4 regions of the Paenarthrobacter sp. NPDC090522 genome follow, and region 1 is predicted to be linked to each of the others. Evidence: riboswitches for the same ligand, from Rfam matches in the RefSeq annotation. Region 1 holds a riboswitch; each other region holds the start of a gene.

What was found. Region 1 has a riboswitch for S-adenosylmethionine ahead of ACIQT2_RS04755 (homoserine O-acetyltransferase). Riboswitches for the same ligand answer to the same signal wherever they lie in the genome.
Region 2: linked by a shared signal. The riboswitch ahead of ACIQT2_RS17560 (hypothetical protein) and the one ahead of ACIQT2_RS04755 (homoserine O-acetyltransferase) in region 1 are both predicted to bind S-adenosylmethionine.
Region 3: linked by a shared signal. The riboswitch ahead of ACIQT2_RS07515 (DUF1737 domain-containing protein) and the one ahead of ACIQT2_RS04755 (homoserine O-acetyltransferase) in region 1 are both predicted to bind S-adenosylmethionine.
Region 4: linked by a shared signal. The riboswitch ahead of ACIQT2_RS21005 (LLM class flavin-dependent oxidoreductase) and the one ahead of ACIQT2_RS04755 (homoserine O-acetyltransferase) in region 1 are both predicted to bind S-adenosylmethionine.

Annotation. Positions count from the first base shown of each region.
Region 1 is NZ_JBIVXL010000003.1:167,772-175,396, reverse strand. Features, by position in the region: gene ACIQT2_RS04780 (DeoR/GlpR family DNA-binding transcription regulator) at 1-14, shown strand, start outside; gene ACIQT2_RS04775 (histidine phosphatase family protein) at 18-698, opposite strand; gene ACIQT2_RS04770 (CPBP family intramembrane glutamic endopeptidase) at 761-1,528, shown strand; gene ACIQT2_RS04765 (VOC family protein) at 1,679-2,317, opposite strand; gene ACIQT2_RS04760 (bifunctional o-acetylhomoserine/o-acetylserine sulfhydrylase) at 2,529-3,869, shown strand; SAM riboswitch class IV at 4,032-4,146, shown strand; gene ACIQT2_RS04755 (homoserine O-acetyltransferase) at 4,161-5,282, shown strand; gene ACIQT2_RS04750 (winged helix DNA-binding domain-containing protein) at 5,320-6,480, opposite strand; gene ACIQT2_RS04745 (SGNH/GDSL hydrolase family protein) at 6,483-7,310, opposite strand; gene ACIQT2_RS04740 (alpha/beta hydrolase) at 7,396-7,625, shown strand, end outside.
Region 2 is NZ_JBIVXL010000014.1:90,794-98,418, forward strand. Features, by position in the region: gene ACIQT2_RS17535 (LOG family protein) at 1-849, shown strand, start outside; gene ACIQT2_RS17540 (matrixin family metalloprotease) at 846-1,658, opposite strand; gene ACIQT2_RS17545 (peptidase M10A and M12B matrixin and adamalysin) at 1,888-2,724, opposite strand; gene ACIQT2_RS17550 (VIT1/CCC1 transporter family protein) at 2,879-4,033, opposite strand; gene ACIQT2_RS17555 (hypothetical protein) at 4,302-4,493, shown strand; gene ACIQT2_RS17560 (hypothetical protein) at 4,490-4,828, opposite strand; SAM riboswitch class IV at 4,845-4,964, opposite strand; gene ACIQT2_RS17565 (sodium:solute symporter) at 5,106-6,644, opposite strand; gene ACIQT2_RS17570 (helix-turn-helix domain-containing protein) at 6,914-7,489, shown strand; gene ACIQT2_RS17575 (APC family permease) at 7,500-7,625, opposite strand, start outside.
Region 3 is NZ_JBIVXL010000005.1:40,785-48,409, reverse strand. Features, by position in the region: gene ACIQT2_RS07525 (aromatic amino acid ammonia-lyase) at 1-1,141, opposite strand, end outside; gene ACIQT2_RS07520 (NtaA/DmoA family FMN-dependent monooxygenase) at 1,143-2,471, opposite strand; SAM riboswitch class IV at 2,647-2,759, shown strand; gene ACIQT2_RS07515 (DUF1737 domain-containing protein) at 2,773-3,033, shown strand; gene ACIQT2_RS07510 (rhodanese-like domain-containing protein) at 3,030-3,440, shown strand; gene ACIQT2_RS07505 (O-succinylhomoserine sulfhydrylase) at 3,443-4,651, shown strand; gene ACIQT2_RS07500 (hypothetical protein) at 4,662-5,297, shown strand; gene ACIQT2_RS07495 (glutamate--cysteine ligase) at 5,241-6,428, opposite strand; gene ACIQT2_RS07490 (UDP-N-acetylglucosamine 1-carboxyvinyltransferase) at 6,568-7,625, opposite strand, start outside.
Region 4 is NZ_JBIVXL010000022.1:43,111-50,735, reverse strand. Features, by position in the region: gene ACIQT2_RS21020 (LysR family transcriptional regulator) at 104-1,045, shown strand; gene ACIQT2_RS21015 (hypothetical protein) at 1,115-1,288, opposite strand; gene ACIQT2_RS21010 (PLP-dependent cysteine synthase family protein) at 1,549-2,892, opposite strand; SAM riboswitch class IV at 3,119-3,228, shown strand; gene ACIQT2_RS21005 (LLM class flavin-dependent oxidoreductase) at 3,264-4,361, shown strand; gene ACIQT2_RS21000 (NtaA/DmoA family FMN-dependent monooxygenase) at 4,403-5,818, shown strand; gene ACIQT2_RS20995 (ABC transporter substrate-binding protein) at 5,815-7,452, shown strand; gene ACIQT2_RS20990 (ABC transporter permease) at 7,460-7,625, shown strand, end outside.

The sequences.
Region 1 (7,625 bases):
GGGTCACGGCGTAGGCGTCAGAACAGCATCGGGGGAGCGTCCAGCACGGAGTCGTCCACGTTCCGTGGCACCCACTGGCTGAAGGGTTCATCAAGGACGTACAGCTCGTCGTCTGTCCTGACCAGGGTCCGCAGTTCAGCGTTCCCGGGGTTGTTCAAGGATTCGAAGTACTCGACGGTCCAGTGGAACCAGCGCATGCAGAAGAGCCGCATGGTCAACCCGTGCGTCACCAGCAGCGTGTTGGGCGCGTACGTTGGTTTCTCCCAATGCCGGTACAGGGTTTCCATGAAGGACGAGACGCGGTCGTAGACATCCGAGCCGGACTCGCCCTCCCGGAACCGGTAGAAGAAGTGGCCGTACAGGTTGCGGAGTTCCTTTTGGTCCTCAATGTCCCCGGCGATCTGGAAATTGGCCCAGTCCTGTTCCCGGAGCCGGGGTTCCTCGATGACGCGTTCCACCAGCGGACCAAGGTTCAGTGCTTCCAGGGTCTGGTAGGCGCGCAGGTAGGGGGAAACGTAAACGCAGACCTGCTCTCCGTCGAGCTTGCGGCGAAGCTGCTCTCCGGCGATCCGGGCCTCTTCCACGCCCTTTGCCGTCAGAGGGATCCTGTAGTCGGGCACGCGGTTGTAGATGGAGGTGTCGGCATTGGCAGCGGACTGGCCATGCCTGATCATGAAGATTCTGCCGGGGGCGCTCATCCCACCAAGCATAGGGCTGGCCTTCCCGGCAAAGTGGCAGGAACTACGGGCAAGATAGGAACATGCTCCTAGCCTCCCGCCGTCGCCTGCGCGCAGAAGTCCTCATTGTGCTGGGCCTCTCCCTGGGCCAGTCCGCCGTCTATTCGGTGGTGCAACTCCTGGACAAGCTGACCCGCGCCCCCTTGTCGGAGGCTACGTCCACCCTCAACAGGTCCCAAAGCACGCGCGAATACTTCGACCTCACGTACCAGTTGCTGGACATCCTGTTCGCGCTGGTACCGGTAGTCCTGGTGTTCTATTTCCTGTCCCTGCACGTCACCGGAGGATCAGCAGGTGGGTCGGCGTTCGCCCGCCTTGGCTTCAACTTCGCCCGGCCCGGCAAGGACTCTCTCCAGGGCCTGGGCCTCGCCGCCGCGATCGGCATACCGTCCTTGGGCCTGTACGCAGTGGGGCGGGCGCTGGGCATCACCACGGCAATCCTGCCCAGTGGATTGGACGCCTACTGGTGGACCGTCCCGGTGCTCATCCTCTCGGCCATACGCCACGCGATCGTTGAAGAAGTGATCGTGGTGGGCTACCTGCTGGACCGGTTCGGAAAGTTCGGCTGGAGCACGCCGCTGGCGATCCTCGTCAGTGCTGTCCTGCGCGGAAGCTACCACCTGTACCAAGGTTTCGGGCCCTTCATCGGAAACGTGGTGATGGGCTTGGTGTTCGCCTGGCTCTACACCAGGACCAAACGGGTCATGCCACTGGTGATAGCGCACGCCCTGTTGGACATTGTGGCATTCGTTGGCTTCAGCCTGTTCGGCAAGGCAGTAGGCCTCGGCTAGCAGGCCCCAACTGGGTCGCATTTGTGCGCGTTTTGAGCGCTCTAAACGCGCACAAGTGCGACCCAGTTGGGAGTTAAAGGTATTCGGCCGCCATCCGCAGGTGACGCCATTGGCACCCGCTGATAGCGGCCGAAGTTTCTTGCAGGGGCGTCAGATGGTGACGGCGCCCGAGGTGGTTTCGAAGGTCACGGACATGATCCCGGGCGTGCCGTGCGGAGCCATCCACTGGACAGCGACGTCCTCGAGCGGCTTTTCCACGGGCTCGCCCAGCCATTCGGTGACACGTTCCGCCGAGCCCGCAATGGTCAGGCTGGACATCTTGACGTCACTTTCATAGACCTTGGAGGGATGCAGGCCGGGATCGCCTTCCCACTTGAGCAGGTACGGCACCTGGGGATCGGCGATCAAGCCGAGGATGCCGATCTGCTGCCAAACGAGTTCCCGGCCGTCGGGGAACTTGCGGTTGCCGGGAACTGCGGAACGGCCAAGGCGTTCTTCGAACGGAGCGAGGTCGTCAACGGCGACGCACCAGCCCATCCAACCGCCGCCGGCTGCCGAGCGTGCCCGGACTGCCTGGCCGAAGGGTGCCTTATCCGAAGCGGGGTGGTCGAGGACCTCCACCACTTCAAGGTATTTGTTGTCCGCAAGGGGAATGATCATGTTCCGGGTACCGAAGCGCGGGTGCACTCCGCCCCGGACTGCGTCCACTCCCAATGCCGCGGAAATTCGTTCTGTCGTGGCCAGAAGGCCATCTCGTTCACAAGCGTAAGAGACGTGATCCATGCGCATGGCTTCATCTTGGCACTTTGTGATTCGGGTCTCAGCTAAGTCAAGCCTAACCAAGGTGGGATGTTATTGGAGGGCGGTGCCGGGCCTCATGGCGGGACGCCGGAATGACGCCCGAAGACCGAAAAATACTGTCTTCGTCACAAACCTGTGCATTGTCGCGGGGCCTTCCTAGACTGGCCGCAGTTCGAAGCATTCACAATCCACCGAACCCATGCGCCACGAAGAGGAGAACGCAATGTCCCAAGGATGGTCTTTCGAAACCCGCCAAATCCACGCAGGCCAGGAACCCGATTCCGCCACCGGTGCCCGCTCGCTTCCGATTTACCAGACCACGTCCTTTGTGTTCCCGAGCGCCGAGAGTGCCGCCAACCGCTTCGCCCTGGCCGAGCTTGCCCCGATCTACACCCGTATCGGCAACCCCACCCAGGATGCCGTGGAGCAGCGGATAGCCAGCCTCGAGGGTGGCCTGGGCGCCCTGCTCCTCAGCTCCGGGCAGGCCGCGGAAACCTTCGCGATCCTCAACGTCGCCGAAGCCGGCGACCACGTGGTGGCCAGCCCCAGCCTCTACGGCGGAACCTACAACCTGCTGGCCCACACCCTGAAGAAGTTCGGGATCTCCGTGACCTTCGTCGAGGACCCGGACAACCTCGAGCAGTGGCGCAACGCCGTGCAGCCGAACACCAAGCTGTTCTTCGGCGAGGTTGTCTCCAACCCGCGCCAGGACGTCCTGGACATTGAGGGCATTGCCAAGGTTGCCCACGAAGCGGGCGTCCCCCTGATCGTGGACAACACGCTGTCCACCCCGTACCTGATCCGTCCCATCGAATGGGGCGCCGACATCGTGGTCCACTCGGCCACCAAATACCTGGGTGGCCACGGTGCGGCGATTGCCGGCGTCATTGTGGACTCCGGAAACTTCGACTTCGGCAAGGACCCGGAGCGCTTCCCAAATTTCAACACCCCGGATCCCAGCTACAACGGCCTGGTCTATGCCCGCGACCTCGGCAAGGACGGCGCGCTCGGGGCCAACCTTTCCTACATCCTCAAGGCCCGCGTCCAGTTGCTGCGCGACCTTGGCTCCGCGGTTTCTCCGTTCAACGCGTTCCTCATCGCCCAAGGCCTGGAAACCCTGAGCCTGCGCGTGGAGCGTCACGTCGCGAACGCCACCACAGTGGCCGAATGGCTGGAAGCCCATGACGACGTCGAATCCGTCGCCTTCGCGGGGCTGCCGTCCAGCCCCTGGTTTGAGCGTGGGCGCAAGTACGGCCCCCGCGGTACCGGTGCCGTTGTCGCGTTCACCATCAAGGGCGGCGTGGAGGCGGGCAAGCGGTTCGTGGACGCCTTGGAGCTGCACTCGCACGTGGCCAACATCGGCGATGTCCGGTCCCTGGTGATCCACCCGGCCTCCACCACCCACAGCCAGTTGACCGTAGAGCAGCAGGCTGTAGCCGGCGTTACTCCGGGACTGGTCCGTCTCGCGGTGGGCATTGAGCACGCAGATGACATCATCGCCGACCTTGAGGCGGGATTCCGCGCGGCCAAGGGCGCCTGACGCCGGATCTGCCGTGAAATACGGTGGCGCCACCCGGCCGACGATTATTCGCCGGGCGGCGCTGCCGGGTGCTCGTTCATGAACGAAGATGCTCCAAACCGTCACACAGCTGTCACATTCTTCGCCAGAACGGCTGTGTTCTTCCTAGACTCTTACGTATTAGGTCATGAGTGCCAGTGACAGCCCCGGCTTGCTGGCCGGCAACCCTCCTCCGCGGTGGGGTGCCCCGGGTGAAGACCTGGCCTGCCGCATGAAAGGCGGTGGGCAAGCGCGAGGTTAGGTGTCAAAGGAATGACCATTACTGCTACAGCCCTTCCCACATCCGAGGAAGCAGACGGAACCCTCAAGTACGCCCACGTGGGCCCGCTGGAACTCGAAGCCGGCGGCTTCCTTCCCGATGTGGTGTTGGCCTACGAAACATGGGGCCAGCTGAACGCCGATGCCTCAAACGCCGTGCTGGTGGAGCATGCCCTGACCGGTAGTACCCACGTCGCCCGCGGCGCCACCGATGAAGACGGATGGTGGGAGCAACTGGTAGGGCCAGGTGCCACGATCGATACCGACAGGTTCTTCGTCATTTCGATCAACATCGTGGGTGGTTGTAACGGCAGCACCGGGCCGTCGTCAGCGGCTCCGGACGGAAAACCGTGGGGTTCCCGGTTCCCGCTGGTCACCCTCCGTGACACCACCGAGGCTGAGTCCCGTCTGGCCGATGCCTTGGGAATCCGCGCCTGGCACTCCGTACTGGGCGGTTCCATGGGAGGTGCCCGTGCGCTCGAATGGGCTGTGACTTTCCCGGAGCGGGTCAAGCGCTGTGCGGTGGTGTCCGTGGGTGCCTACAGCACCGCAGAACAAATCGCCTTCGCGCAGTCGCAGACGCTCGCCATCCGCCAGGACCCCAACTTCAACGACGGCGACTACTACCAGGGTGCCGCGCCGGAGGCCGGCCTCGCCCTGGCCCGGAGGATCGCCCACATCACCTACCGCTCCGCCTTGGAATTGGATGTCCGTTTCGGCCGCGAACCGCAGCACCAGGAAACCCCGCTCGCCGCAGCCATCCTGGGGAAGCGCGGCCGGTACCAGGTGGAAAGCTACCTCGACCACCAAGGCACCAAGCTGGTGCGGCGCTTTGACGCCAACAGCTACATCGCCATCACCGAGGCCCTGATGAGCCACGACGTCACGCGAGGACGGGGTACTTTGCAGGAGGCCCTGGGCCGCACGACTGCCGAGTTCTTTATTGCCGCCGTGGACACGGACCGGCTCTATTTTCCGGCCCAGTCCAAGGAACTCGCCGACGCGTTGCCGGGTGACGTTCCGGTGCATGTGATCGAGGCTCCCATCGGCCACGACGGCTTCCTCACTGAGATCGGGCAACTCTCGGCGCAGTTGCGGGAGTCCTTCTTCGCCTGAGCCGGGCACCGGGCAAGCTGTCCAACAGGCATTGCCGTCAGGCCAGCCTGGCTTCCATGCCCAGGAACCTGCCATAACGGTCCACTTCGGCTTCCAGTGCCCGCTGGACGGCGGGCGTGGCGGGCTGGTTCAGGCGGACATCGAGTTCACAGGTTCCACCGGCGAATGCGTGGCGCCACCAGCCGGCCAGCCTGCCATCCAGCAGGACTACGTGCATGGGGCCGCCGTTTTCCGGGAAGTAGGGTGCCACCCCGCCGAGGTAGTGCCGGGACTGCGAGTAGCCCATGACGTACTCGTCGTAGCACTGGATGAGGTCAACGCGGGGGAGTGCGGCGTCCGGATCTGAGCCGACCTCCCGGGCGGCCCCGGTCCGCTCCAACCCGGCAACATCATCCGCTGCCAGGTGGAAGTCCAGCCCGTCGAGCGGAAGCGAGGCCAAGGCCCCAGGGGCGACGTCGGCGGCTACCTCGAGCCCACGCTTCACGTCCTTCATGGTCAGGCCGGACCACGCCGAGCAATCCTTGACCGTGGCCGGTCCACGGCTGGTGAAGTACCGCAAGGCCAACTGGCCCAAAGCCTGGTCCCGTTCATCGGCGTCCAAAGCGTCAGGTCCAGGCTCGGGTACCCGTTCCCCGAACAGCGCGTACGTCTGCTTGAGGGCACCCCCGGCCGAGCGGATAGGTTTGCCGCTGACCAGGATCCGGCTGATTTCCGCATGCATAAGGTGGTACACGAAGCCGAGTCCCTTGCCCGGGAACCCCGCGTCCTCCAGGACCGCGGAGAGTTCCTCGCGGGTCTTATGGGCGCCACCCGCAACGGCTTCGGCGAGGAGGCCGGAGCTTCGGGCGGCCGAGGCGGCATCGACCCCCGTCTGCCGGTACATGCCTTTGTTTCCCTGATGCAGCCGTTCCCCGGACAGGCCCATCAACCAGCCGAGGTCGTCGCGGTGCACAAAGTGCCAAGTGGGCCGGAGGATGTGGGTCCGCAGGATGGTGCCGTCTGCCACGAGTTGCTCCACATCCGCAGCGGAAGCTTCGGGAGTCCGCTGGGCCAGGGACCAGCGCGCGTAGGGAAACTCCTGGGCTTGGACAGCGAGGAGGTTGCGGACTGCTTCTGATGCCGTCGGAGCCAACGGAGCGCGGAGGTGCTGGCGGCTCAGTCGGAGGCGAACGACGTCGTCTGGCTCCAAGGCGACCACGCCTAGCCGCGCGGCAATCCGGTGGCGTTGGGCCCGAAGACGGGTCCCGGCGTCGGACGTTTTGGCGTGATGCCGTCGCCGGAGGACTGGTGCCGCAGGCGGCGGATCACCCAGGGGACAAAGTATTCGCGCGCCCACACGAGGTCCGAAGAGCGGGCTTCCCGCCAGGTCCGGGGCGGGAGGGGCTTGGGGACGAGGGGTTCGAGCGTGTGCTGGACGTTCAACGCCTCCAGCACCATCATCGCGATGGTGTGGTGGCCGAGGGGCGAGAAATGCAGGCGGTCCTCGTCCCACATCTGCGTGTCGGCGAGCTGCCGCAAGGACCACATGTCCGCGACGATGGCGTCGTGCCGGGCGGCGACGGTCCGCAGGTTCTCGTTGTAGATGGCCACCTTGCCGCGGATCCGGCTGAGCACTGAAGAAGCTGTGTCCGGGCCGTTGAACAGGACCACCGTTGCCCCGCCCGAGCTCAGTTCCTGGACGGCTGCGTCCAGCTTCTCGGCCAGGAGGTCAGGATCGCCACCAGGCCGGATGAGGTCGTTGCCGCCTGCTGATATGGACACGAGGTCCGGTTGAAGTTCCAAGCACGGGCCAACCTGCTCGTCCACGATCTGCTGCAGCAAGCGGCCGCGGATGGCCAGGTTGGCGTACGCGAAATCGTCGTGGCCGCGGCCGAGCTCTTCGGCCACCCGGTCCGCCCAGCCACGGAAGCCTCCGGGGTTCTGCGGCTCGGGGTCGCCAATGCCCTCGGTGAAGGAATCTCCCAGCGCTACGTAGCGGCTCCAAGGATGCGTTTGGATTCCATCGCCTGGCGTCACCAATGAACTCATTCTTCCTATCCTGCCTTGTGGACTCGTGCCTGCGAACCTACGCCACCGTAGGTTGTTACCCATGGGTAACTGCAAGAATAGACCCATGACTGAAGCCGTTGCATTCCCCGCGCCCGTTGTCCTGTGGTCCCATGACGAAACCGAAAGGGCGGGAAAGCCGCTCCTGGTCTTGCTCCACGGCTACGGATCCAACGAGGACGACCTCTTCAGCCTCGCCGGAGTCCTTCCCGAAGGCTTCGTGGTGGCCTCCCTGCGCGCCCCCATGCCCATGGGCCCGGGCTTCACGTGGTTCCCGCTCACGGCGTCCATCGACTA
Region 2 (7,625 bases), on a different contig from region 1:
GACATCTCCGCCACTGAGTACGAGGACACGCTGGATGCCAAGGTCTACCAGTGGAGCATCCTTCCGGGCCAGCGCTCAAGCCTCGATGCGACGCTCGCCGCTGCACTCCATGACCACGCGATCGGCGACGCCCTGGATGAGGCGCTCCAGAACGGGGCCTTCCCGGGTTCCACACTGGTGGGAGTCATGGGCGGCCATGCTGCCCAACGCGGCACCCGGGAGTTCGCTGATGCTGCCCGACTGGGACGCCTCCTCGCGCAGGCCGGTCTCACGGTCGCCACGGGCGGCGGTCCCGGTGCCATGGAAGCGGCCAACATGGGTGCGTACTTGAGCGAAACGCACGACGACGACTTCCGCGCGGCGCTGCAGGCGCTCGCCGGCGTTCCGGGGTTCAGGCCGTCGGTGACGGCTTGGGCGCGCGAGGCCGCCGCCGTCGTCGAACATCATCCGGAAGGCACGGCCACGCTGGGCATTCCCACCTGGTTTTACGGTCATGAGCCACCCAACCTGTTTGCGACGCACATCGCCAAGTACTTCGCGAACGCCATCAGGGAGGCCATCCTTTTGGAACTGTGCAACGGCGGAATCGTGTTCCTCCCGGGCTCGGCCGGGACCGTGCAGGAGATCTTCCAGGACGCGTGCGAGAACTACTACGGTGCGCCGGAAACCGTCACGCCCATGGTGCTGGTGGGACGCGAGCACTGGGAACGGAGCTTCCCCGCGTGGCCCATGCTGCAAAGCCTGGCCGCGGGAAGGCCCATGGCTGAACGGATCTTCCTGGTGGACACCGTGGAGGAAGCGGTGGACATCGTGGCCGGACGGGCCGGGCGTCCTGTAAAGGAGCGCTAGAAGTCCTTGCTGCACGGACCGGAGCCGAGCTTGGCCAGGCCCGTCAGGTCGCCGGCCGCGTATTGGCGCACCCATGAGGCTTGGTCGTACATGAGCTGGCGGGGATCATCCACGTGGTCGAGGCCCAGGACGTGTCCCAACTCGTGCATGATCACTGCCACGCCGATCTCCCTGCCCTGGGAGGACCCCATGATGCCGGCGAACTGCGGCGCATCCAGGGACACCGTGCCGGTGACATAGGCCTTGTAGCCGTTACTGAGTCCGATCGACGAACTGCCACCCAGCCCGACGGTCTGGCCCGTGAGCCGCGGGACCTGCTCCGGGGTGGTCCAGGCAATCAGGACGGGAGCCCAGCGGTCGCCGTACATCTCAGGCTGGTAGCCGGCCCTGTTGCTGGTGGGCTGCTCCGAGCTGGGGCCGTCGTAAACGAAGTGGAGTCCCGTCGCCAGGCTGGCCTGCCGCACAGCCTCCTCGACCAAGGACTGCCAGGACGCGGGAGCCAGAGTCGAGTTCACCACGTAATGGATGGGGCGGCAGGGGGAGTAGGCCACGGGTGTTCCGTCCGTCTTGACCGCCAGGAAGTTGTAGGCCGTACTGCTCCGCTGCAAGGGCGCGGGCGTGCCCAGGGGAGCGTCGGCCTCCTCCCGCCCCGGAACCGGGTCTTCCCGTTGGCCGAACGGCAGCACCCCCGGGCGCGGGGACTGGCTTTGCGGGGCGGACGAACCCCACAGCGGCTGCAGGTCTCCGCCGAAATAGGCACCTGCGCAGACCAATCCCAGGACCCCGAAAAAGAAGAAGACCGCGGCCACGGTGCGGTGCCTGATCTGTGGAGTGGGTTGCTGCAGCGGTCCTTGCGCAGGAGGGAGATGACGCGGCGGGGGATAGGGGTCTGGCCCTTGTGGCGACCCATCAGGTTCCATCGAACCCCCTGACGCGACGGCCCGGAACCGCGGTTGGGGCGCCGCCGTCGGCCGTTGGGGACAGCATAGGACCGCGCCCGCCGGGAAGTCCATGGTCCGGCTCCGGCCAAGAGCGGGCCTAGATGTCCTTGCGGCAGGGGGCAGACGCCAACAGGTGCAGGCCGGTCAGGTCTCCGTCAGCCAAACCATCGGGTGCGCCGATCTCCGGATACATCAACTGCACCGGGTCATCCACGTGGTCCAACCCCGTCACATGGCTCAGTTCGTGCTGCATGACGGCCAGGACGTAATCCGAGCCGCCTTCCTCGGCGAGGAGCTCGGAGATCTGTGGCGTATCGAGTTCCAAGCTGCCCGTGATGTAACTCTTGGGTCCCTTGTTCAGCGAATACATGGTGCTGCCACCGGTGCCAATGACCTTGTCCTCCAGTGCGGGTGCGGCCTCCGGCGTGGTCCAGGAAATCAGCAGCGGTGCCCAGCGCTCGCCGTACTTCGCCGGTTGGTAGGGCTCCCGCTTCGCAGTGGGCAGCTCGTCCGTGGTGCCGTCATTGACGAACTGGATGCCCGTCGCGGCGGAGACGTTGGCCAACGCAGTCTGGAGCAGCCCATCCGTTCCCGCGGGCGCCGAGGCGTCATTGACCACGTAGTGCAGCGGCCGGCACGGCGAATAGCCAACCGGTGTGCCGTCGTCGTTCGTCGCCAGGAACTTGTATGAATCGCTCGTGAAGGCCGGCGCGGGAGGTGACGCCAGCGGGGCATCGGCCTCTTCAAGCCCGGGCGGGGGAGCGTTGAGGGCGCGCGCCGGGTTGTGCGTGCCTGGTCCGCCTTGTTGGGCGTTGGGCAGGGCGGCGCCCGGGACCAGGGCCGTAATGCGTGGATCGCCGTGCAGGAAACCGCTGACCAGGACGGCGACTACAGCCGCAACCACCGCCATGACCAGGCCGAGGAGCAAACGCAGCGCCTTGCCGGCACGGCGGGGTTCTTGCGCATGCGACTCCCCATGCTCGGTGTCCACGGTTCTCCATTCCTCAGGCCCCGTTCACGCAGGCAGCGCAGAGGACGAACCAACATTACGGGACCGGGGTGGTCCCGTCTATTCATGCCGGCGAGGCCTAGACGATCACCGCTCCGAAGAGGAGGCCCAGTCCGTAGGTGGCAGCTGCGGCGCCCAAGCCGATGGCCAGCTGGCGGAGGCCACGGCTCAGCGGGGACGTTCCGGAGAGCAGCCCGACGACGGCGCCCGTCGCCAGAAGTGCAATGCCCACCAGCGCTCCGGCCAGGATCAGCGCGTTCCAGCCGACCATGCCGAAGACGAATGGCAGGATGGGGACGATGGCGCCCGAGGCGAAGAAGCAGAAACTCGACATGGCAGCGCCCCATGCGGAACCGACGGTCTCGTGCTCGTCCGCCACTTCTTCCTTCTCTGGCTGGAGCGAAAGGCTGGGATCGCAGTCGCAGCTGAAGAGCCCCAGGCGCTCTGCGGCGCGGTGTTCAGCAGCTTCCCTGGTCATGCCGCGCGCCAGGTACACCAGGACGAGTTCGTTGTGCTCCACGTCCAAGGACGGCGCTGCGGCCAACGTGGCCTGGGTGGGAAGGGTGGCGTTGAGCAGTTCCCGTTGCGACCGGACGGAGACGTACTCGCCGGCACCCATGGACAGCGCACCCGCCAGCAGGCCGGCAACGCCACTCATCAGCACGACGGCACTGGAAACGCCCGTCGCGGCCATGCCCATCACCAGGGAAAGGTTGCTGACCAGGCCGTCGTTGGCGCCGAAAACCGCTGCGCGGAACGTGCCGGACAACCTGTTGCGGCCGCGGGTTGCGAGGCCGCGGACAACTTCCTCGTGGATTTGCTCGTCGGCCACCATGGCGGGGGTGGCGTACGGGTCGGTGCCATAGGGGGAGCGCCCCTCAGCACGTTGGGCCAACGCGAGGACGAAGACGGATCCGAAGTGCCGCGCCAGGAAACCGAGGAGCCGGCTGCGTGCGGACGCCGCCTTGGGCATGCCGGCGTGTTCCCCGAGCAGCTTGAGCCAGTGGGCCTCGTGCCGGCCTTCCGCCTCTGCCAGGGCCAGGAGGATCTGCCGTTCCTCGCCGTCACGGCGTTGGGCGAGTTCGCGGTAGACGGCGGCCTCGGCCCGTTCGTCTGCCAGGTACTGCCGCCAGCGCCGGATATCCGACTGCGTGGGTGTTCGCGGGGCTTCGTCTGCGGGGTGGGGGGCCGGAGCGGGGCTCGACGGACCGTGGGATTCCTGGTGCTGTTGCACTGTTTCTCCTGGGCTTGATGGGACGGTTACGGCCCCTTTGCACCGCCCACTGTACCGCTTATTTCCGGGGATTTTTGGCTGGTATTCCTTAGCGGGAATGTTCGGCATGCCTTAATTCCGTACCCTGCTGCAGCGGCGCTGCGGCCGTCGGCAGCCCTCCCTTGACCCCTTCCTGAGGCGGTGCTCAGATGGTTAGACAGGGGCGGGGCACTCCCCGCACATCGGTCAGTGGACCGCCTGGTGCGGCCCATCGGACGGAGGTTGCAGCATGAGCACCGAATCACATCCCCACCACCCGGAACGGGCAACCATCGAATCGGATCCGGCCTACGACTACAACGAGGACCAGGAAGTGGACGAGGCCTGGGCAGAGGAAGGCGAGGTGGCGGACGACGACGAGCGCATTGTGCCGCTCGATGAGGCCGAGGAAGAATTCCGCGGCGACGGCGACGAATCCTAGGCAGCCGGCACCAGGTTGAAGAGCCGCTCGCGCCCGGCGGCACGTCCGACGGCGGTAACGGTCACCGTCAGCGTCTGCGACGCGGAACACCAACGTGCGGCGCGGACGGAACGTGCCAATGCCGCGGCCAGCAGCCGGGGATCAGGGTGGTGAAATCGTTCGGCGCGGCCGCGCGCTGCAATGACCACCGTGCCTTGGACGAGGTTGACGACGGGAATCACCCGGACTGCGGGGGCGGCGCTTTCGATGGGGCTGGTGTTGACCAGGGCCGCTTGGGATGCGCCTGCTCGGTGTGCGGGATCTTGGATCGTGCTGGTTTCAGCCTGGTACGGCAAGGACTGCTCCTTGGTGGGAGTGCTCTTGCCCGCTCGGTTGTCTCTGGTCCGGGGCGGGCCGCTTCCTCATCCGAACCACCCGTGAACATGGGGTTGGTGTGCGGCCAGTCGGAGCTTGGCGCCACATCTCTTGAAGCTGCGTCCTATCCTAATGCCTCCCCGCAATGGGGGTGGGTGTGCTTGTGGATGCCGGGGACGACGCAAACGGCGACGCCACCCCGCGAAGGGTGGCGCCGCCGTCGTGAATTGCTTGGTTTACCGCAGTGAAGCGAGCCTGTCAGGCCTTGTGGCTGGTGACCGGGTGGGCGTCCAGCGGGAGCTCATCCGAGATGGCTCCAGCAACCCGCTTGTCCCACGCCGCGCGGACGGCGGCATCGGTGGGCGGAGTGAGCAGTGAGATCACCACGAACGTCACGAACGAAGCGCCGAGGCCCCAGTAGATGGGATCGTTCGCGTAGACGCCGTCGGCGCTCTCGATCACACCCGTTGCGAAGAGGATCAGCAGGACCAGGGTAAGGACCGAGCCCACGGCCATGGACCAGGCTGCGGCGATGCCGGTTCCGCGCTTCCATACAAGGCCGCCGAGGATGGCGACGAGGAGGCCGCCTACCAGGATGTCGTAGGCGATGGTGAGGGCCACGACCACGTCCTGGGCCGCCATGGAGATCAGGACCGCCAGGACGCCGAGGCCGAGGACCCAGTAGCGGTTCGCCTTGACGTCGTGCTCGGGGTTTTCCGTGTCGTCGGTGTTGATGGTCTTGCCGAACCAGCTGGCGACGAAGGGGACTACGTCTGCGCGGGCCACTGTGGCCGCGGCAATGAGTGCGCCGGAGGCGGTGGACATCATCGCGGCAACGGCAGCTGCCATGACCAGGCCGCCAATGCCGATGGGCAGGATGTGCGTTGCCACCTCGGCGTAGACAACGTCCTTGCCGAGGTTTGCCACGTCGATGTCCGGCAAGGCCACGCGTGCGGCGAGGCCGATCAGGGCGCCGGCTACACCGTAGAGGATGCAGTAGACGCCGGCGGTTGCGCCGCCCCAGCGTGCAACCGTGGGGGTCTTTGCCGTGAAGACGCGCTGCCAGATGTCCTGGCCGATCAGGAGGCCAAGCGTGTACACCACGAAGTACGTGATGATGGTCTGCAGGCCGATGCCGTCGATCTGGAAGAAGCTTGCATCAACGCGCTGGCGGATGCCGTCCAGGCCGCCGGCTGCGTTCATGACGAACGGCAGCATCAGCAGGAAGATGCCCACGGTCTTGATGATGAACTGGACCTGGTCAGCAAGGGTGATGGACCACATGCCACCGATGGTGGAGTAAACCAGCACGATCGCGCCGCCCACGGCGATGGCCAGCCAGCGTTCCCAGTCGAAAAGGACCACGAAGATGGTGGCGTAGGCGCCGGTGGAGGTTGCGCAGAGCATGAGGGTGTAGGCCAGCATGACGATGCCGGAGGTCTGGGTGGCCTTGCTTCCATAGCGGAGGCTCAGCATCTGCGAGACCGTGTAGATCTTCAGGCGCTGGATGGTGCCGGCGAACAGCAGGCTCAGCAAGAGGACGCCGGCGCCGATGGCCACCACCAGCCACATGCCGGAGATGCCGAACTTGTAGCCCAGGCCAACGCCGCCAACGGTGGATGCGCCACCCAGGACAACCGCGGCCATGGTGCCGGTGTAGAGGAACGGTCCCAGGCGGCGACCGGCCACCAGGAAGTCGCTGTTGTTCTTGGTGCGGGACTTGCCCCACCAACCGAACGCCAGCATGGCAAGCAAATACACCACCACAATGGCGATGTTGATGAACGAAGAGTCCATGAGTGGCTCCTTGGAGCTGATGCACGGAGGTTGGGGTATTCGACGATACTCCTGCAGGGCGTCGAAGTCTCTGTGCTGACGAACGGAGTTGGACGTGTGTTGTGTGCCTCACAGACAACACTTGTTGCCTATGAGGATATGTTGTGATGGGAGTAACAGTCAAGGTGGTTTGGTCATGGTTCCGCGGATTCTGGGTCTTTGCCGTGGCTGTCCGGCTACTATTGGCTCCAATGACAGGGCCTCCCGGACGGGCCTGAAAGGTTTTGTGAATGAAGGCTCTACCCGTTGAACCCAGCAATGTTCCCGTTGCCATCGGTTCCAGAATCCGTGCAGCCCGGCAGGCGCAGCGGCTCACCATCGAGCAGGTTGCAGACGCGACGGGACTGACCAAAGGCTTCCTCAGCAGGGTGGAGCGGGACCTCACCTCACCGTCAGTGGCCTCCCTGGTGACGCTGTGCCAGGTGCTGTCCGTGTCTGTTGGCGACTTGTTCGCAGCGCCCGAAACGCATCTGACGCGACGCGACGATGGACCGCGCATTTCCCTGGGTGGCCAGGGCATTGTGGAGCGGCTGCTGACGGCGCGTTCCGAGCGCAGGCTCCAGATCCTGCAGGCAACCATCGAGCCGCGGGGGCGTGGCGAAAACGAACTCTATGCCGTGGACTGCGATGTTGACGTGCTGCACGTCGTCAAAGGCAGGATCAAGCTGATCCTGACCAACGAGGAATATGACCTCGAAGAGGGGGATACCCTTTCCTTCCCGGGCCGCGAGCCCCACACCTGGATCAACCCCACGGATGAGACGGTGGAGGTGCTCTGGGTCCTGGTGCCCGCGGCCAGCAGGTAGGACTGGGGGCTTAGCCCACGTGGACCCAGGGGCGGCGGGTGATGTCCGGCTCGGCTTCCCTCAGCACTTCCCGGGTGACCGGTGCGATCTCGCCCTCGCCGAAGAAGAGGAACTTGCTGAGGTTGGAGATCGGGTT
Region 3 (7,625 bases), on a different contig from region 1:
CCAGGTGCTTGGCCCGGATGGCACGCTGCGGCGGATACAGCTTGGCGATCCGGCGTTCGCTGGAGATCCCCACATGTGCCAAGGCCAGGCGAAGGCCTTCGAAGGACAAGGCAAGCTGCATCGGCTGGAAGTTCCCACCGGAGACCATCTGTCCGGACTCAAGGTCCACCAAGGGATTGTCGCCGCGGCCGTTCAACTCCACCTCGAGCGCCGAGCGAAGCTGCGCAACCAAGGCCCGGAACGCTCCGTGTGTTTGCGGCGCGGCCCTGAAGGACAGGGCGTCCTGCACGGAAACCTCGGGACGGACGTCTTCCAGCCACCCGCCACTCAAAAGCCGACGGACAGCGGCAGCCGATTCGCGCTGCCCGTCCACCGCCTTGGCCGCCTGGATTGCCGGCGAAAAGGGACTAAGGTTCCCGCCGCCGTCGTACCTTGCAGTGGTTTCCAGGGACAACGCCAGCCCGACGTCGGCGAGCCGGGCCAGCTGCTGCAGCCGAACCAAGGCGAGCGCCCCGGCTCCCACCGAGTAGCTGTTGGCACTGACCAGCGGGAGGGCCTCGCCGGCCGCGAGAGTGAGGGGCTGCAGGCCGGCGTCGGCGAGCGCTTTGGCGCCGGGCACCAGGGTGCCTTCGGCGTCGAAAGCTTCACCTTCACCGATGGCGACGGCGGCGACGGCGGCAAGCTGGGTCAGATCGGAAGAACCCACCGAGCCCTCGGACGGGATCGCGGGGTGCACCCCACGGTTCAGGAGTTCGGCGTAAAAGCCTGCTGTTTCGGGACGGACGCCGGAACCGCCGCGGCTGAAGCCGATGAGCCGGGCGAGGATCACTGCGCGGGCGGCGGCCCGGTCCAGGAAAGTGCCAACGCCGCTGTTGTGATACCTGACGACTTGTACTTGGTAGGCGAGTACTGACTTCTCCTCCACAGCCGTGTCACGGCCTGAGCCGAGCAACGTGTTGAGTCCGTAGACCCGCTGCCCAGACGCGGCCGTCTCTTCGACGATCTCCCGCGACCTGCCCATCAATGTCAACGCATCATGGTTGAGTTTCACGTGAAACGCCGGATCAGAGGCAACAAGGGCCAAGCGCTCAGGAGGCACAGCGGCGGTCCCGATCACCAGTTCATTGGGCAGGGGGGCCATGTCAGAAGTCCAGAAGGTTCTGGCGGAAACCACCGCTGCCGTAACTGCTCCTCAACAGCCCGCGGCGCCGAAGCTCCGGGGTGAGTTTGTCCAGCACGGAGTGGACCGTCACCGGATCCACAAACCCGGAGAAGAGGAAGCCGTCACCGCCAACCGCTTCCCCGGTCTCTTCGAGGTAATCGGCGATCTGCCCGGCAGTGCCGATGATCGAGTCTCCGGCTCCCCCGCTGCGGGCCTGCAGGATCTGGCGCAACGTGGACCCTGGAGGGGCTGCCTTGGAGAAGTGTTCCAGTGTTCCCTGGTTGCTGTTGGTGCTCAGGGTGGGGAGGGGCTCGTCGAGGTCGAACTTCTTGAAGTCGATCACCGAGAGGTAGGAGATCGAGTTGAGTTGGCTGTCGATATCCCGTTGTGTGAGCTCCCGGCGCTGCGCCCTCAGTACCTCCGCCTCTGCAGTGGACCCCACCACGGTGGGCTTGAGGACGAAAAGGACCTTGACGTCGTCGGGGTTCCTGCCCGCCTTCGCAGCCTCGGCGCGGATCGAATCCCGGTAGGCCTTCATCCCGTCCACCCCGCGGGCCAAGGCAATCGCCACATCGGCGTGTCCGCCGGCGAACGCCTTGCCACGGGGCGAAGCACCGGCCTGGACCAGGACGGGTTCCTCCGGCAGCGGCGCGGTGTTCAGCGGCCCACGGACCTTGAAGAAGTCGCCCTGGTGGTTGATCGGGTGAACCTTGGTGTGGTCCGCGAACCTGCCGGCCTCCACGTCCTCAAGCACAGCGCCAGGTTCCCAACTGCGCCACAGCCGCCTGACGACGTCGACGAACTCCTCAGCCTTCTCATACCGCAGGTCGTGCTCGATCTGTTGGTCAAGGCCATAGTTCTGGGCGGCAAGGTCGCTGCCCGAAGTGACGACATTCCACCCGAGCTGCCCCTCGGAGAAGTGCTGGAGCGTGGCGAGGAGCCGCGCCGCGGTGAAGGGCGGGTAGAAGGAGGCGCTGACGGTCGGAACAATCCCCAGGTGCTGCGTGGCCGAGAGCAGGTACGGAACCAGGGCCAGGGGGTCGTGTTTGGGCGCGAAGGATGCGTGGGCCAAGGACACCTCGGCGGTGCCGCCGTAAGTATCCGGAACGGTGAGGGAATCCTCGATGATGAACAGGTCCAGCCCGGATCGCTCGAAGGCCCTGACGGCCTCCTGGTACAGCGCGGGTTTCTTCCAGTCGTAACCCAGGCCGTAGCCGGGCGTCCCCCAGCCTTGGACTCCGAATCCGTGGCCCACGAACCATCCAAAATGAAGCATGGGCTTGAGTGTAGAACTGCTGTGTCCGTTCACCGCGACCTGATTTCATGCGAAGTTACAGGGGGTCGTACTGCGTCAATTATGCTCCCGCTGCGTCACATTTGGACCCCGTTCGGCCCGCCCCGGGGAGGCGCCGGTTACGCAACATGACGACGGCGGTGCAGTCGCCAAATGCGGCTTCCCGGCCGCGGATGTTACGTTTTTCTTGAGTAATGAGCACCAGCGTTAAGCCCTGACTTGCTGGTCGGCAACCCTCTCCCGCGGCGGGGTGCCTCAGGTGACTACTCGGCGTCTTCGAACTTCGAACTGCAAGCGTGACTGAGGAGCACCACGAATGCCTGAACCCACTGAAGAAAAACTCTCCTACCGCCTGATCACGGGTCCTGATACCCGTGACTTCTGCGAACGGATCTCCGCTGCTTTGGCCGAGGGCTACGTGCTGCACGGCAGCCCGGCGGCCACGTTCAACGGCGAAACTGTCATCGTGGCGCAGGCCGTGATCCTGCCCGCTGCGGTAGCCAGTTCGGACGCAGCTGTTGCGAGCGCCGTGGACGAGTTGGACAACTACGAGGAAGCATTCGAGGGCCACGCATGAGCTACGCAGGTGACCTGACCCCGCAGGACGCGTGGGCAAAACTTGAAGACGGCGCCATCCTGGTGGACGTGCGCACCGAGGGCGAATGGGCCCACATCGGTATTCCGGACACGAAGGCCACGGAGAACGATCCCCTGTTCATCCAGTGGAACCTCGCCGGCGGCATCCCGAACTCCCGCTTCCTGGAGGACCTGCAACAGCAGGCCCCCGAGGGCGACGGCGTGGAACTCGTTTTCATCTGCCGTTCCGGCCAGCGCTCCATCGCTGCTGCCATCGCCGCTACTCAGGCCGGCTTTACGGCCTACAACGTCCTTGAAGGCTTTGAGGGCGAACCCGACCGTTATGGCGAACGCACCGTCAACGGCTGGAAGAACCGTGGCCTGCCGACCAACCTTGGGAACGACTAAAAGTGACTTTTAATCCTGACGCCGCCGGCTGGAGCCCTGACACCCAGGCCGTCCGCGGTGGCCTTGACCGTACCAACTTCCAGGAAACCGCAGAACCGGTTTTCCTGAACTCCGGGTTCGTCTACGAATCCGCTGCCGCCGCGGAACGCGCCTTCACGGGCGAAGACGAGCGCTTCGTCTACTCCCGCTACGGCAACCCGACTGTGGCCACCTTCCAGGAACGCCTGAGACTGCTGGAAGGAACCGAGGCATGCTTCGCGACGGCGTCCGGCATGTCCGCGGTCTTCACTGCCTTGGGTGCCTTGCTGGGTGCCGGTGACCGTGTGGTTGCCGCCCGCTCACTGTTCGGCTCCTGTTTTGTGATCCTCAATGAGATCCTGCCGCGCTGGGGCGTGGAGACCGTTTTCGTTGACGGACCGGACCTGGACCAGTGGCGTGCTGCCCTGTCCGAGCCGACCACGGCCGTCTTCTTCGAGTCCCCGTCCAACCCGATGCAGGAAATCGTGGACATCCAGGCCGTCAGCGAACTGGCCCACGCCGCCGGGGCAACAGTCGTCGTCGACAATGTCTTTGCCACTCCCCTGCTGCAGCGCTGTGGCGACCTGGGCGCGGACGTGATTGTCTACTCCGGCACCAAGCACATTGACGGCCAGGGGCGCGTCATGGGCGGGGCGATCCTGGGCACCAAGGAATTCATCGATGGCCCGGTCAAGCAGCTCATGCGCCACACCGGACCCTCCCTTTCCTCGTTCAACGCGTGGGTGCTCACCAAGGGCCTCGAAACCATCGGGCTGCGCGTGAACCACAGCTCGGCTTCCGCGCTGAAGATCGCCGAGTGGCTCGAGCAGCAGCCGGCCATCAGCTGGGTCAAGTACCCGCTCCTGAAGTCGCACCCGCAGTACGAGCTCGCCACCAAGCAGATGAAGGCCGGCGGAACCGTGCTCACGTTCGAGCTCTCGCCGTCCGGTGGCCGGACGGCCAAGGAAGCAGCTTTCGCGCTCCTGGACGGGCTGAGCGTCATCGACATCTCCAACAACCTGGGCGACTCCAAGTCCCTCATCACCCACCCGGCCACCACCACGCACCGCGCCATGGGACCGGAGGGTCGCGCAGCGATCGGGTTGAGCGATGGCGTGGTCCGGTTGTCCGTCGGTCTTGAGGACGTGGACGATCTCATCCTGGATCTGGAGAAGGCCCTCAAACAGGTCTAATCTTCATGCCATGAGGCATCCATACCGCCGGGCGGGGGCTGTCATCGTCGCGGGTTCCGTGGTCTGGTTGGTGGGGATTTCACCCGTTCCGCAGGTCTACACCACACAGGATCCAGCCGAACGATTGCGGCTGCTGATGCGTGGCGAGCGAGGCTGGATCATGGGGCACCACCTGGCTGCCGCGGGAACTGCTGCCGTGCCGATGGGGTTCGCAGCCTTCGCCCGGGCGCTGCCTGGCGGAACGGCCAAGACCTTCGCGCGTGCGTCCGCTGCAGCATTGCTGGCGGGCGCACCGCTCTTTGTCTACAGCCTGTCGCGCAGGGCATCGGACCTTGAGCGTTTCGCCTACCGTCGAGGGTCCAACGCACCGTTCCTTGGGTATTCCTGGCTACACATTGCCGGGCTGGGCGCATTGGGCGCGGGCTTGCTGCGTTCGCCGGCCAAGCGCTGGGTAGGTCTCACGGCTTCGGGCGCTGCCTCGGTCTTCGGCATCATCCTCCTGACCGCCAAGGACATTCCGCCGTTCGTCTTCTACCTCACGGAGGGACTGGTGGGAGCCTTCTTGATCGCCTGGGATGACGAGGCCGGGTCAGGCCCGCCGGACCCGGCCGAGGATGGGCGCGGGATCGCGATGGGCGTCGGCTGACGCCCCGCGCACGGTCAACCTGGCGGCATGCCCGACGGCGGCCGCGAGGGCTTCCGGGGTTGGCGGGCTCTCCGGGTGGCTCTGGTGTTTGCGGTTGAACCGCGTCACAGCCTCTCTTTGCTCGTGGGCACCGTTGCCGCGCTCCAGGATATCCGCGATCCCGGCTTTGACCAGGCCCAGCTCTCCTTGATCGTCAAGGACCGGGCTCAGGTAGTCCACCAAGGCCCACACCACTTCGGCAGCCGGTTCGGGACGGAACTCCCCGAAGTCCAGCAGGTCACCACGGAGGCCTACATTGCTGGCCTGCCAACTGGCCATGCGCAGCAGCGCCGTGGGCACCGAGGAGGGCTCAACGCCGTCGAGCATTTCCAAGGAAGCCGTCTCAACCAAGGCCCGCACCAGCACTGCAATCAGGGCCGCGTCCTCTGACCGAAGGCAGACATCGGCCACACGGACCTCCACCGTGGGGTGGGTCCGCGAGATGCGTGCATCGAAGTAGATCATGCCTTCATCCAGGAGCACCCCTGTGTCCAGCAACCGGCTCACCATCCGGCGATAGGCCGTCAACGAACCGAACACAGCCGACGGGCCGGAGGTGGGCCATCTGTTCCAGGCCTGGATGCGATAGCTGTCAAAGCCCGTGGGAAGGCCGCGCCAGTAGGGAGAGTTTGCGCTCAAGGCCGTGAGGACCGCGAGCTTGTCCCGGATATGGTCCAGCACCACCACGCCCTCCTCCGGCGACTCAACCGAGGTGTGCACATGGAAGCCGCATGTCAATTGCTCATGGGCCGTCAACCCGAACCGCTCCAGCATCTCGGCGTAGCGGGGATCGGGCGTGGTGTGGGTGGTGGATGCGAGGGGCGACGTAGCCAGGGCTGCTATGCGGGCACCGTGTTTACGGGCAGCCTCGCTGGCCATGGCCCGGCCGCGCCGGATCTGGTGCAGGAGGTCTGCGTAGCTGTGGCACGGCCGTGTTTGGGTTTCGATCTGCTCGAGCTTGAGTTCGTAGCTGAGCCCGGTACCTGTTTGTTGCGGGTGGCTACCATTGAGCAGTGCATCCGCGAGGGCCAACGGTTCGCCCGTCACGGGATCGACGATGAGCAGTTCTTCCTCAACCCCGAATGTCCGCATGCTTCATTTTGCGCTCCGCGCTCCGGCCGCGCACCCCTTCCCGCCGTTCGCACCAGGTAGACCTGGAGCGCCGGGCGGAAACCGGCGCGGCCGGGTCGAGCCAAGGGAGCGAATGGCGCGAACGGGTGCGCCAGCAAAGCTAGTCCTGGAAGTACTCCACTTTCGCTCCAATGGTGTTCAAACGCTCGGCCAGATCCTCGTAGCCGCGCTCGATCACGTAGATATTCCGGAGCTCGGAGGTTCCGCGGGCCGCGAGCATGGCCAGGAGCAGGCAAGCCGCCGGACGAAGGGCAGGCGGGCAGCCGATTTCCGCTGCGCGCCACTTGGTGGGTCCATTGACGTAGATACGGTGCGGATCCAGGAGCTGCACCTGGGCGCCCAGTTTGTTGAGCTCTGTGAGGTAGATGGCCCGGTTTTCGTAGACCCAATCGTGGATCATGGTCTGGCCCTCGGCGTTGCCCGCGATCACGGCGAAGAACGGGAGGTTGTCGATGTTCAGGCCGGGGAACGGCATGGGGTGGATCTTGTCCTGCGGAGCCCGGAGTTCCGAAGGCTTGGTGGTCACATCCACCAAGCGGGTGCGGCCATTGCGCGCCTTGTACTCGCCGGAGATCTCCAGCTTCTGGCCCATCTGCTCCAGCGTGGCGAGTTCGATTTCCATGAACTCGATCGGCACGCGGCGGATGGTCACCTCGGAGTTGGTGACGATGCCGGCGGTGATGAGGGACATGGCCTCGATGGGGTCTTCGGACGGGAAGTACTCGATGTCCACGTCAATGCTGGGACGGCCCGTGATCCGCAGCGTGGTGGTGCCGATGCCCTCGATGCCGACGCCCAATCCCTGCAGGTAGAAGCACAGGTCCTGGACCATGTAGTTGGGGCTGGCGTTGCGGATCACGGTGGTGCCCTCGCGGTGCGCGGCGGCCATGATCGCGTTTTCCGTCACGGTATCGCCACGTTCGGTCAGCACGAAGGAGCGGTGGTGCCCGTCAGCGGGAGGAGCGGCCACGGAGTAGAAGCCGGACTTTGCCTCCACCGTCAGGCCGAACTCGCGCAGTGCCTGCATGTGGGGTTCCACGGTACGGGTGCCAAGGTCGCAACCGCCGGCGTAGGGCAGTTGGTATTCGCTGGTTTCGTCCAGGAGCGGGCCGAGGAGCATGATCACGCTGCGGGTGCGACGGGCAGCGTCCACGTCCA
Region 4 (7,625 bases), on a different contig from region 1:
ATGGGCCGGAGACGGCCTTTCAGAAGGGGACGTATCCATGGTGCAGCCTTTCGAGGGGTATCAGGTAACTCGTGGTTGCTATGCATTCATATAGAATTTGCCTATGGCCCAGATTTCGAGCGGATTGACCCTGCAGCAACTCCGCTACTTCATAGAGGTTGCAGCGGAGGGGTCGATCTCTGCGGCTGCCGATCTGCTCTACGTAGCGCAGCCGACAATGTCCGCAGCGATGAAGGACCTCGAGACCCGGGTAGGCCGTGCTCTCCTTGTTCGTTCCGCCCGCGGGGTCACCCTCACCGAGGACGGGGCAGAGTTCCTCGGCTATGCAAGGCAGGTGGTCGAGCAGTTCGCCCTCCTCGAGCAGCGCTACCTCGGCAGGCCACCGACGCGACGTCTGCTCGGGGTGTCAACGCAGCACTACTCGTTCGCGGTGGACGCGTTCGTCCGGATGGTCAAGGCCTCTGAGGTGGCCGAATACGAGTTCTCGCTCCGTGAGTCCCGCACCTGGGACATCATCGAGGATGTCCGTACGCTCCGCAGCGAGGTAGGCATCCTCTACCGGAACGATTTCAACCGGAAGGTCATCGACAAGCTGCTCCGGGAATCCGGGCTCGCGTTCACACCGCTTTTCCTCGCAGATCCACACATTTTCATTTCACGGAAGAACCCGCTCGCCGCAAAAGAGCGAGCGACACTCGACGATCTCGCCGGCTTGCCGCGGCTGACCTTCGACCAAGGTGCGAACAACTCTTTTTATTTCGCCGAGGAGATTCTCTCCACCCTGTCCAGTAAACAGGAGATCCGGGTCTCTGACCGTGCCACGATCTTCAACCTCATGATCGGGCTGCACGGCTATACGATCTCGACGGGCATCATCAGCGGGCAGCTGGACCCGGAGATCGTCGCCATCCCGCTCGACGTTGACGAACGCATCGAGATCGGCTGGATCGGTCACGCCGCGATTCCGCTGACCGACCAAGCGCAGCGCTACCTTGGGGAATTGCGGGCCGTCGTAGCTGAGTTTGGCGTAGCGCTACTCGACTGACTGAAATCTCAGCGGACGGTGTCAGTTTGGCCGCCACCTGCGGAGGCCGCTGAGCAGTTGACCGAGGTTTCAGCCTGCCCCTCCGGGACCTGCCCATGAGCCGAAATCACCGTGGATCCCTTTGCCGCGTTCGTCGTCGTCCTTGCCGCATCGACGGCACCGCCGGTACACCGTTCCATCGTCGGCGTGTTCGACGTGCCATTCGTGCCGGATGTTCAGTTTGCAGAGCAAAGCCTGGATCATGGCCGCCTCCGGTTCACAGCATGGACTCCGTACATCCCATGATGGCCTCCCTGAAGATTCATGGAAAGTGATTGCTACTGTTCCGAAGCGCACGCGCGATCCGTGTTTAGGGGACCCGTGTCTGGAACCATCATCTGGCCGGTTTGGCTGCCGGGCAGGGACGATCGCGGTAGGGGGCGTGGCGTGGCAGACGGGGTGGAGTTACCCCGCCTTGCCAGGGCCGTCTACGACCACAGGTCCACGGTTTCACCGGATGAGGATCAGCGCAGCGTAGCGGCGATCCGACCGTCGACCAGGACTGCCGCTACTTCCGTCAGGTCAGGCGTCTCCGAGGCGGGGACGCCGACCGCGACGGTCCTGTAAGCAACAGCCGCCGAAGCAGCAGGAGCTGCGTCATCCACCGAGGACAACGACTCCAGGGTCACTACACCCACAACTTCGCGCGGGTGGACGGTTCCAAAGCTATCGCCACGGTCCAGCACCAGGAACGCCGGCTCGCTTGGCCCCAGCGACCGGGTGTGAAGTTCGACGGCGGCCTCCGCCGCTGTCAGGCCGTTCGCCAGGAGATGAACTCCGGCAGGCGCACCGGTGAGGAGCGAGCGGATGGTTCCGTCCGGCGTCGTCGGTTCCAGGAAGCCGAGCGAGGTGAGCCACGCGTCGTCGAAATAGGTGGAGAGGTAGTTCCTGCCCGAGTCGGGGATGACCGCAACGATGGTGTGGCTTTCATCCAAGGTGGCTGCAAGTTCCAGAGCCGCCGCCAAGGCTGTGCCTCCCGTGGCGCCAATGAGCAGCCCTTCCTCGAGTGCTGCACGGCGGGCGGTGAAGATGGCGTCGCGATCGCTGATGCTGAAGTACTTGTCCACCAAGGTGGTGTCGAACGCTTCAGGCCAGATGTCCTCCGCGGAGGCCGGGTGAAGGGGGTGACCGGCACCTTCGGTGTATTTGAGTGAGCCGTTGCCGCCACCGTAGCGGGAGTGCTCAGGGTCTGCCGCAATGACCTGGACCAGGCCGTCGCTGGCTTCCTTCAAGTAGCGGCCGGTGCCGCTGATGGTCCCTCCGGTTCCGACGCTCGCAACGAAATGCGTCACCGCACCCTCAGTGTCTTTCCATATTTCAGGTCCTGTGCCGGCAAAGTGCGCGTCGGGGTTGGCCGGGTTGTCGTACTGGAGTGCCAGCCAGGCACCCGGGGTTGAGGCTGCAAAGGCCGCCGCTCGGTTCGCCAGATGGTCCGGGTGTGAGCGCGGCACGAAGTCGGCCACCAGGTGCACTTCTGCCCCGAAAGCCCGGAGCAGCCGGACCTTTTCCGCTGCAGTGGCAGCGGGAGCGAAGATCACCGAACGGTAGCCCAGTTGTGCCGCCACCAGGCTCAGCCCGATCCCGGTATTACCGCTGGTTCCTTCAACCACCGTCCCGCCAGCCTTTAAGAGTCCGGCCTGTTCAGCTGCGCGGATCATGGACAGTGCAGCGCGGTCCTTGACGCTGCCACCAATGTTCTGGAACTCCAGCTTCGCGTAAATGCGTGGCCGGACGCCCGCGCCGAGCTTCTTCAAACGGAGCAGGGGAGTGCCACCGATGGCATCGAGGACTGATTCGTAGACGGTCATGCCGCCCACGCTAGGAGGCAGGAAAACCGCGCGCCAAAAAGCGTTGAGCAACACGTCAGGCGTCGCTACATGCGGCTCAACGCGACGCAACGCATCGTCACGCGGGGGTACAGGCCGGAGTGGAAAATGACGAACTTGGCAGCCCGTTGACGCGATGTTTCCCGCGTTGACGCCCCGCGTCAGGGCGTTTGTACATTCCTTGGAGGTGCTTCTAGATTCAGTTCCAGGTCAAGAGTCAGCGCGCCAAGGACCGGCTCGCGCTGCGGCAACCCTCAGGCATTAGGTGGCGGGGTGCTCCGGAAACAGACCTGGCCGCGTTTGCGGCAAGTGAATGTCAACCGGCCGCGCGGCGGCCTCTGAAAAGAGAGAACATGCCTTCAAATTCTGTACCCGAATTCCGTTCACGCGTTGTTGGGCTGGAGCTCGACGGCGATGGAGCCCACCCGGCTGCGTGGCGAAAGGCGCTCCACGATCCGCAGGCGCTGTTGGGGGGCTTTCGGATCCGTGAGACTGTCCAGGCCGCCGATATCGCGGGATTTCACCTTGCCACGTTCAAGGACACCCGGGCCGTGGATGCCGACAGCACAGGAATCCCAACGCGTATCGACGCCATTCAGCGCGCCGCGTTCGCAGCGCCACTCACGGGCTCCCTGGGCCTGGTTCCGGAAGCAGGAACGCTCTTCACCGAGCCATTCCACATCGCAACCCAGCTCGCCAGCCTGGACTACTCCTCCCAGGGCAGGGCCGGTTGGTTGGTGAATACCGCGAACCTGCTGGAGGAAGCCCGCACCGTGGGCCGCACGCCGCTGGGAGAGAACGAGGTCGCGGCCGAGGCAGCCGATGTGGTCCAAGCCAGCCGCAGGCTCTGGGATTCCTGGGAAGATGACGCCGTGATCCGGGACGTGTCCACGGGCCGCTACCTCGACCGGGACAAGCTGCATTACGCCGACTTCGAAGGTAACCGCTTCTCAGTTAAGGGACCGTCCATCATCCCCCGTCCCCTGCAGGGGCAGTTGGTGGTATTTGCCCCCGCGGACCTCATTCCCGCCGTCGAGGCAGACGTTGCCTTGGCATCCGCAACCACTGTCGAGGCGCTTCCGCAGGCGGCCCACGCGGCAGCAGCGGCGGGCGCACAGCGGACACTGGTAGAGCTGGACGTCATTCTGGACGCCCGCGGACAGACGGCCGAGGAGCGCTTGGCCGAATTGGACGCCCACGAGGAATGGCGGAGTGGAGCCCGCTACGCCGGAAGCGCCGAAGGCCTGGTGGAAGTGCTCACCACGCTGTTCGCAGCGGCAGACGGCGTTCGCCTCAAGCCTGCTGTCCTGGACGTCGACCTCCCCGAACTGGCCTACAAAGTGCTGCCGGCTCTACACAAGACCGGGCTGGTGACGCCTCTCAAACCGGGCACCACGCTGCGGGAAACGTTCCAGCTTCCGCGCCCGGCCAACCGCTTTGCCGCGGCCTGACCGACGCCGACTCATCACAGAAACCACAAGAGAGCTCACCCATGACCAAGCACCACCGCATCGCAGGCAACGGGCAGATCCAGTTCGGCGTCTTCTTCCAGGGCGTCAACCACACCACGGTCTGGAAGGACGCAGCCAGCGGCTCGCAGACCGATTTCGAATCCTTCCGCCGCGTGGCCCAGACAGCTGAACGGGGTCTCTTTACCGCGTTCTTCCTGGGCGAGGGGCTCCGCCTCCGCGAGCACCTCGGCAAGATCCACGACCTTGACGTCGCAGGGCGCCCGGACGCCCAGACCGCCCTCGCTGCCCTGGCAGCCATCACCACCAACATCGGCCTGGTGGCTACCCAGAACACCACCTACAACGACCCCGCAGACCTCGCCCACCGCCTGGCCAGCCTGGACCTCCTGTCCGACGGCCGGGCCGCGTGGAACATCGTCACCACGGACAACGCATGGACCGGCGCCAACTTCCGGCGCGGCGGGTTCCTCAAGCACGAGGACCGCTATATCCGTGCCGAAGCGTTCGTCCAGACGGCCAAAGCGATCTGGGATTCCTGGGCCGACGGCGCAATCGCCGGGTCCCGGAACGACGCCCGCTGGCTCCGCGAGGACAGCATCACACCCGTGCACCGCAAGGATGCAAGCTTCGACGTCGAGATCACCGGCCGCCTCCCGCGCTCCACCCAGCACCACCCGGTGCTGTTCCAGGCCGGCGACTCACCCGATGGCCGGGACTTCGCCGTGCGGAACGCCGACGTGATCTTCTCGGCGCACCCCGAACTGGAGGACGCGAAGAAATTCCGCGAAGACATCGTCGCCCGTACCCTCAAAGCAGGCCGCCCGGCCGATGACGTGAAGATCTTCCCCGGCCAGGAATTCATCCTCGGAGCCACGTCCGCCGAGGCGGAAGAGAAACACCAATGGGTCCGCTCCCAACAGGTGGGTCCGGAAACGGCCATCGCCTACCTGGAACAGTACTGGGGCCGCACCCTGGCCGGGTACGACCCCGACGGGCCCCTCCCGGACATCGACCCGGTGGTTGACGTCACCAACCCCACCCGCGGCAACGCCTTCCACGGCAAGAGCGCCAAGGAGCTCGCTGCCCAGTGGCGTGAGGAAGCCAAGGACAAGGGCTTGTCCATCCGGCAGTTCGTCGCCGCCAGGTCCCGCCTCAATGGCCGTGGCCTGGTGGGATCCTACGATGACGTCGCCGACAAGCTTGCCGAATACGCCCACACCGGGGCGGTGGACGGCTTCAACATCACCCCGTGGATCGTTCCTTCCGGCCTGGACGAAATCGTCAATGAACTCGTTCCCAGGCTGCAGGACCGCGGCGTGTACCGCACCGAATACGAAGGCAGCACCCTCCGCGAAAACCTCGGCCTCCGTGCGCCGCTGACCCAGCGCAGTTCACTCACCAGCACCCAACTCACCGAAAGCGAAGACGTCGCATGAGACTCCCCAAACCGGCCCCAGCAGGCCGCGGAAAGAAACCCGCCGCCGTCGCCGGCGTCCTGGGAGCCATTGCGCTCCTGGCCTCCGCTTGCGGTGGAGGGGCCGACGCCGGTGCGCAGCAAAGTGCCGCGTCCTCGCCCGTTCCGGGTGGGAACCTGAACTTCGCTGTTTCCGTTGACCGTGGCTGCATCGACCCGCAGCAGGTAGGCAACAACGACGCGATCGCGATTGCCCGCCAGACCGTGGCCTCCTTGACCTCGCAGGACCCGAAGACCGGCGAAATCGTGCCGTGGCTGGCCGAGAAGTTCGAGAACAACGCTGATGCCACCAGCTTCACTTTCACCCTGCGCACCGGCGCGAGCTACGCGGACGGGACTGCCATCGACGCCCAGTCGGTGAAAACCAACTTCGAAGCCATCAAGGCCCTCGGCGCCAAGGCAACCCTGGGCTCCACCTACCTGAGCGATGTCAGCGCCATCACCGTCAAGGATCCGCAGACCGTTGTGGTGGACTTCTCCAAGCCCAACGCCCAGTTCCTGCAGGCAACGTCCACGTTCACCCTGGGGCTCCTGTCTCCGGCTTCGGCCAAGCTCTCCGAAGCAGACCGTTGCGCCGGAAAGTTCTCCGGCTCGGGTCCGTTCAACGTCAAGAGCTACACCGTGGACAAGGAAGCCGTGCTCGAACGCCGTGCAGGCTACAACTGGCCGTCTTCCACCAACAGCAACAAGGGCGAGGCGTACCTGGACACAGTGACGTTCAAGATCATCCCGGAAGCAGGCAACCGCACGGGCAGCCTGCAGTCCGGGCAGATTGACGCGACGGCAGCGATCTCGGCCGCGGACATCGGACTGTTCAGTGGCAACGGCTTCTGGAACGAAACCCGGGCCAACCCGGGAGTCGTCTACAACCTGTACTCCAACGAGTCCAACCCCAAGTTGAAGGAGACCGCGGTCCGACAGGCCATCTCCAAGGCCATCAACCGCGAAGAAATCACCAAGACGCTGCTCACGGAGGCGGACCAGCCTGCCAAGGGCGTCCTGTCCCACACCACCCCCTACTTCAAGGACTACAGTTCGCTGCTGGCCCACGATCCGGACGGTGCCAAAAAGCTCCTGGACGACGCCGGATGGAAGCCCGGAGCGGACGGCATCCGCGAGAAGAACGGCGAGAAGCTCTCCTTCAAGGTCACCTACTGGCAGTCACCAAAGGAAGTCCTGGAACTCATCCAGCAGCAGCTCAAGGAAATCGGCGTTGACCTGCAGTTGAAGTTCACCACGATCGCCGATGTCACGGCTGCCCAGGCGGATAAGACCTATGACTTCTCCTACGGCAACCTGACCCGAAGCGACCCGGACGTCCTGCGCACGGTCTTTGCCTCCAACACTGCCCGCGGTGGCAGCAACCTCCGCGATAAGCTCCCCGTTGATGACACCCTGGGCGAGCAGGCCGCGGCCCTGGACAAGGATGCCCGCCAAAAGCTGGTGGACCAGGCCCAGGAGGCCCTGATCAAGGATGCACACTCCATCCCGCTGTACGAGCTCTCCACCACGATCTCTGCCAGCGGGAAGGTCCACGACCTCAAGTTTGAGGCGTCCAGCCGCTTGGACTTCTACGACGCCTGGCTGAGCAAGTAGGCATCCCATGATCCGCTACATCGGCCGTCGGTTACTGCAGGGAGCGTTCGTTCTCTGGGCCGCTTACACCGTGTCCTTCCTGATCCTGTACTTGCTGCCCGGCGACGCCGTGAGCATCATGGCCAGCGGCGACGAACAGAACGCCGTGGACCCTGCGCTCGTGGCCAAGCTGC